2 linked regions of the Thermogutta terrifontis genome follow. The protein of the gene in region 1 interacts with the protein of each later gene in a pairwise test. Links are inferred from orthologs where the notes say so. Each region holds a gene or a part of one and is shown on either strand. Other genes may lie near its edges. The genes, in order: rho and nusG.

Evidence for each region.
Region 2: the proteins of rho (region 1) and nusG interact in binary tests that used the Escherichia coli proteins (3 or more experiments, as listed by UniProt). The link is inferred for Thermogutta terrifontis from one-to-one orthologs.

The regions. Positions count from the first base shown.
Region 1 is NZ_CP018477.1:1,719,645-1,722,461, reverse strand. It holds rho (transcription termination factor Rho), read left to right. Parts: upstream 1-569; coding sequence 570-2,066; downstream 2,067-2,817. Other genes in the region: ribH (6,7-dimethyl-8-ribityllumazine synthase), read left to right, coding at 2,240-2,817; coaE (dephospho-CoA kinase), read left to right, coding at 1-14. UniProt on the Escherichia coli protein: Facilitates transcription termination by a mechanism that involves Rho binding to the nascent RNA, activation of Rho's RNA-dependent ATPase activity, and release of the mRNA from the DNA template.
Region 2 is NZ_CP018477.1:3,716,122-3,719,415, forward strand. The notes cover bases 200-2,974. They hold nusG (transcription termination/antitermination protein NusG), read left to right. Parts: upstream 200-1,116; coding sequence 1,117-1,833; downstream 1,834-2,974. Other genes in these bases: secE (preprotein translocase subunit SecE), read left to right, coding at 438-884; rplK (50S ribosomal protein L11), read left to right, coding at 1,936-2,361; rplA (50S ribosomal protein L1), read left to right, coding at 2,547-2,974. Also shown: tuf (elongation factor Tu), read left to right, coding at 1-54; more of rplA, read left to right, coding at 2,975-3,227. UniProt on the Escherichia coli protein: Part of the processive rRNA transcription and antitermination complex (rrnTAC). The complex forms an RNA-chaperone ring around the RNA exit tunnel of RNA polymerase (RNAP).

The sequences.
Region 1 (2,817 bases):
TAGCTTCCCATTAACCCCTGACAATCGCGCTATGCTTGCCGGTCTCGAAGGGGTGGCGATACAGATTATGCGTTGTCCGACGTCCGCGCCTTGGAATGCGGCGAACCGCAACTGGAATTGATGAACACGACCACTGCCCGGCCAATCCTGGTTGCGGAAGAGTGTTGAAGTTTTTGATTCGACGACTCGATGGGATCGTCCTCTCAGCTACGAGCTGGTGCAGCATAAAACACTGAAGCGGGATAAAAAAAGACGAGTCGTGTACGAAGCTTTTGCACAATGACGAAGGAGCCAAAGATTTCGCGCTGTGCTGCGTGAATGACAGAGTCGGGAAGATAGGCACCAGCACGCTGCGAAGTCGATAGTATGTTCGTTGTGTTTCGTTTTGATTTTGGAAAAATCTTTCGCATCTCGAGACTTAGCCACTTGAAACGGGAGTGATTCATCCCATAAAAATTGGTTGGGTGCAGTAACGGCTACTCCATCCGTTTTAAAATGTTGAGTCCCACCTTTTGGCACCGTTCGCGTGCCGCCGGAAAGTCCTGACCTTGTCACAGGAGACTGACGCCATGTCCCAGTCGAAAGATATCCGATCTTTTTCCGATTCCCGAAGATTCGGTGAGGAAGAATCCAACGGGAAAGGTGTGCCCGCACAGCGTGGTCGGCAGACCTTTCGTCGCCGCCGTCACGACCGTGACGAACCGCTTTCCATTGCGGAACAGCTCATGGACGGCCGCTTTGAAGAGGAGGAAAACGACGAAGAGGCTCAGCAGTTCGAACAGGCGAAGCGGTCGGGCGACACGCACATCGCCGAACTTCAGCGGATGTCGATGGCGGAACTCATCGAGGAAGCCCGCAAGGAAAACCTCTCCGATACTGAAATCGCCGGCATGAAACGGCAGGATCTCATCTTCCGCATCCTGAAAGAGCGGGTGAAGATGAGCGGTCTGATGTACGGAGAAGGGACTCTCGAAATTCTTCCGGATGGCTTCGGCTTTTTACGGAGTCCCGATTACCATTATCTCGCCTGCCCGGATGACATCTACGTTTCCCCCAGTCAAATCCGCCGTTTTGGCCTGCGAACGGGAATGACAGTCTCGGGCCAGATCCGGCCGCCCAAGGAAAACGAGCGGTATTTCGCCCTTCTGCGGGTGGAGGCCGTTAATTACGAAGATCCCAATCTGGCAGCCAAGAAAATCTGGTTTGACGACCTCACCCCTTGCCATCCCGACAAACGAATCATCCTCGAAACGACTCCGGAAGAAATTGAATGCCGGGTGGTGGACCTCATCGCACCCGTCGGATTCGGACAGCGGGGCCTAATCGTAAGCCCACCCCGGGCGGGGAAGACGATCCTCCTCCAGAAGATGGCCAAAGCCGTTCTCAAGAATTATCCGGACTGCTACGTGTTTATGCTGCTCATCGACGAGCGTCCGGAAGAGGTGACGGACATGGAGCGTCAGATCAAAGGCTGTAACTGTGAGGTGATCAGCTCGACATTTGATGAGGCTCCAGCCCGACACATCCAGGTGTCGGAAATGGTGATCGAGAAGGCCAAACGGATGGTGGAATACGGCAAAGACGTCATCATCTTCCTCGATTCCATCACCCGACTGGCCCGGGCATGGAATGCCGAGTGCCCCGCCTCTGGAAAGATCCTTACAGGAGGCGTGGACGCCAACGCCCTGCAGCGACCGAAGAAATTCTTCGGGTCCGCGCGGAAGATCGACGAAGGCGGTTCTCTCACCATCATCGCCACGGCTCTGATCGACACCGGCAGTAAGATGGACGAGGTCATTTTCGAGGAGTTCAAGGGCACCGGAAACATGGAAATTGTGCTCGACCGTCGGCTGGTGGACAAGCGCATCTGGCCGGCCATCGACATCAACCGTTCAGGAACACGTCGTGAAGAAATGCTTCTTGACCCAGAAGAACATCGCCGGATTTGCATTCTCCGCCGTGTTCTGAACGAGATGAATCCGCCGGATGCCATGGAATTCCTGGTGAGCCGTCTGGCCAAAACCAAGACCAACGCCGAGTTCTTGATGAGTCTCAACGTCCGTTGATTTGAGCATGTTCAGGGGGACGGCAAACGGCTGACCTGTTTTCCGTCTTGATGCACGAGCGGGCAACCACGCTTCCGCGACAAGGAGCCCCGTTCAATCACAAACCGCCCTGATGGTTGGCGCGGGCTCAGATGCAGTTACTACCCGGGCGTGGACGATAGACAGCCAATTCCATGACCAATCCACACGCTGCCATGAATCTTCGCGAACGCTTTCCCGGCATTCGCGTCTTCGAGGGAACTTGCGAGTTACCCCCGGGACGGTTTGCTGTGGTCGTTTCCCGTTTTAATGAGACAATCACAAATGGGTTGCTTCAGGGGGCCCTGGAAACACTCACCTCGGCCGGTGTTTCCAACGAAGCCATTGACGTCTTCTGGGTTCCCGGCGCGTTTGAGATTCCCACCGTTGCCCAGTGGCTGGCCAGCTCGCGGAAGTATTTGGCGGTCATCTGTCTGGGTGCGGTCATCAAAGGGGAGACTTCCCACGACCAGCACATTAATCGCGCGGTGAGCCTGCAAATTGCCGAAATTGGTGTAAAAACAGGGGTTCCAGTTTTATTCGGGGTGATCACATGCGACACGCTTGAGCAAGCCATGGCACGGTCCGCGGGGAGTGACGTCATCCGGAGTAAAGATCGGTCGGGGCGAGCGGTCAGCAATAAAGGGGCGGAAGCCGCCCAGGCAGCTCTCGAAATGGTCCGTCTCATGGAGCAAATGGAGCAACATCTGCAAATACGCCGGAACGAGGTGAC
Region 2 (3,294 bases), 2.0 Mb from region 1 along the record:
CGCGAGGGTGGTCGCACGGTTGGGTCTGGAGTGGTCACGAAGATCCTCGAGTAATTAACGTCTGCTGTGCGGAGGGTCATCGCAGAAGCAGTTTGAAGGGCACGCGACGGATTCTGACTGGAGGAAATGAACCAGCCAGTCTGGTTCAGAGCTGTGGCCTTCAGAAGCCGATGGGCTTGATCCCAGATCGAAAGGCGGATAAGCTTATATAGGTTCAAAAAGCCGCGACGCGTCGGAGTGCGCGCGGTAGGGGTGTAGCTCAATTGGTAGAGCACCGGTCTCCAAAACCGGCGGTTGGGAGTTCGAGTCTCTCCGCCCCTGCTTTTGGGGAAGCAATCCCGAGGTATTTCGTGGGCTGGCGCCAAGATGGGTTGGCTTCTCGCAGGACGCCGACCCGGGTGGTAAAGGAAGGTCTCTAGCCAAGACGGCGGCCGTTCATGCTCCAAGCCGCAAGCAAGCGAAAAACGACGGTTCTCGGCATTATCGTTTCGGAACTGTTCAGGACGGGTTTGTACAAGCGTACCCAGGGGCGGGTGGTCCGCCAGGCCACGTTTGGGGCGATTGTGGCGATGGCCATTTTCGCGGCCTGGAGGCTCGAAGGAACCCTGGGGTCCTGGGGATTCGATACCGGGGTCAGACTTGGTGTGCCCATCCTTTTCGTGGCTGCCATCGGGTGGTTCGCCTATCGACTGATGAACGTGCCGGTGGTGGCTGATTTTTTGATCGCCGTAGAGGCCGAGATGCGGAAGGTGACCTGGCCGACGAAGAATGAACTCATCAGGAGTTGCGTCGTCGTGCTGGTCACGATGTTTTCCTTGGCCATTTGTTTGACTGTGTACGACTTTGTGTGGGCCACATTTCTCCGTTGGCTGGGCGTTCTTTGAGTTGAGAAAGGGTGGCCTTTCTGGACGCTTTTTAAATGCCAATGTGCTTTCTAAGCGGGGTGCCCCTGGCGAGCATTTTTGGGAACATATATAGTAGAGTTTTCCGCCCATTGATGGCGTAGCCAACTCGCGGTGATTCATGTTTGCGGATGAGGTCCCCCTAGAAGAGAACGCGATCCCTAAGGAATCCAGTTCGGCTGAAGCCAACTGGAGGCCGGATGGGGTATCGCCTATGAAGACCGCCTCCGAAGAGGCGCCGCAATCCGCTGAACAGCCGGGCGGGACCGAAGATCGGTCAGCAGAAATTCACGAGGCCGGTCAAGCATCATCGAAGAAGACTCGGCGGCGGGGTAATCGCGAGAACGGGACCGGCCCCACAGCGGATGCGGAAGGGGAATCCCAAAAAAGCTCGCGGATGGCCTGGTACATTGTCAAAGTCCAAACCAATCGCGAGGACTCTGCCTGCGAGGCTCTCAAGCGGCGGATCAAAGTGGCGGGCCTCGACCGGTATTTCGGTCAAATCATTGTCCCGGTCGAGCGGATCACAGAAGTTAAGGGCGGAAAAAAACGCGTGGTGCGGCGAAAGCTGTACCCTGGCTATATCGTCGTGCAAATGGAGTTGACCGACGACACCTGGTTTCTCGTGCGGGAAACTCCGGGTATTGGCGACTTCACAGGAGCGATCGGTCGCCCCACTCCCTTGCTGCCGCATGAAGTAAATCGGATTTTGGCCAAGCTCGCAGAAGAAAAGGCCGAGGACGCACCTAAGTTGAAGATTGGTTGCCGAGTGGGCGATCGAGTAAAGATCAACGAAGGACATTTTGCGAATTTTGAGGGGGAAGTGTCGGCGGTGGATGAGGCCAATGGGCGTGTGACCGTGATGATCAACATTTTTGGAAGAAGCACGCCCGTGGAGCTTGAGTATTGGCAGGTAGAGCCAGCAGCGTAAGATTGCCCGCCTCGGGGAGTCAACAGATTTCTCCGGTTTTTGCCAAGCAAATCCTGATTTGCGATCAATTCGCCTAATATTGTCGGCTAGGGTGGTACCGGAATGGCAAAGCAGTTGGTTGGTACAGTTCGGTTTTGTGTACCCGGTGGTCAGGCAACGCCTGCGCCGCCTGTCGGTACATCGTTGGGACGGTTTGGAATCAACCTTGGTCAGTTTGTTCAGCAATTTAATGAGCGGACGCGCCAGTATCTTGGATTACGAATTCCTGTGGTGGTGCGGGTATACAATGATCGCTCTTTCGAAATGGAGACGCACACTCCGTTTGCGTCCGACCTCTTGAAACAAGCCGCTGGGATTGCCAAAGGTTCGGGAAACACTCCGAAGGAGAAGGTGGGGAAGGTTACCCGGGCTCAGATTGCTGAGATCGCAAAAGTGAAAATGGCTGATCTGAGCGCCCGGGATTTGGAGCACGCTTGCCGGATTATCGAAGGAACAGCCCGCAGTATGGGGCTGGACGTTGTGGACTGAGACGAGTCCGTCTACGGCGCAGCGTAGTGGTTAGGGACAGTCGAAGCGAAGAAATAACGGTGAGCCAGATTTCGGCGAACATTCGGTTAAGCCTTTAGATTCTGAATGCCAGCGCACCGCTCCATCGATCCTGGGATGCCCAGCGGTCAGAAGCAGGGGCGGGAGAGCTCGAAAGGGTTCGCAACATGGCGAAGCGGTCCAAGAGATATCGTGCACTTGCACAAAAGGTACCGGGGAAAACCCCGCTACCTTTGGAAGAGGCGGTTAAACTTTTGAAGAGTTTTAACAATACCAAGTTCGACCAGACTGTGGAGGTCGCCATCCGAACCGGGATCGATGCCCGACAGGCTGACCAGAACATCCGTGGGTCGGTGGTTCTGCCGCACGGTTTGGGTAAGCCGGTGCGGGTGATTGTGTTCGCAAAGGGCGATCAGGCTGACGCGGCCCGCGCAGCCGGTGCTGACGAAGTGGGGGGAGCGGATCTGGCTGAGAAGATTAAAAATGGATGGCTGGATTTCGACGTGTGTATCGCAGCGCCAGACATGATGGGGATTGTGGGGCCTCTGGGAAAAATTCTGGGACCGCGCGGATTGATGCCCTCACCCCGAGCTGGGACTGTCACGCCGGACGTCGGTCGTGCTGTCCGCGAGTATAAGGCCGGAAAAGTTGAGTTTCGCAATGACAGCAGCGGAAACATCCACGCACCGGTGGGCAAGCTCAGCTTTGACGAGCAAAAACTTGTCGAAAATATTCGAACGTTCGTTGAGCATATTCAAGGGATGCGGCCTGCCAGCGTGAAGGGGCAGTTTATCAAAGGAGTGACTATTTCCGCCACAATGTCTCCGGGTATTCGGGTAGCGGTTTAAGCGAGTGTCGGTGGCGGGTTTTCATCCGTTCGTCTGGCGTACAGCGTAAGAAACAGGACTTGGTGAG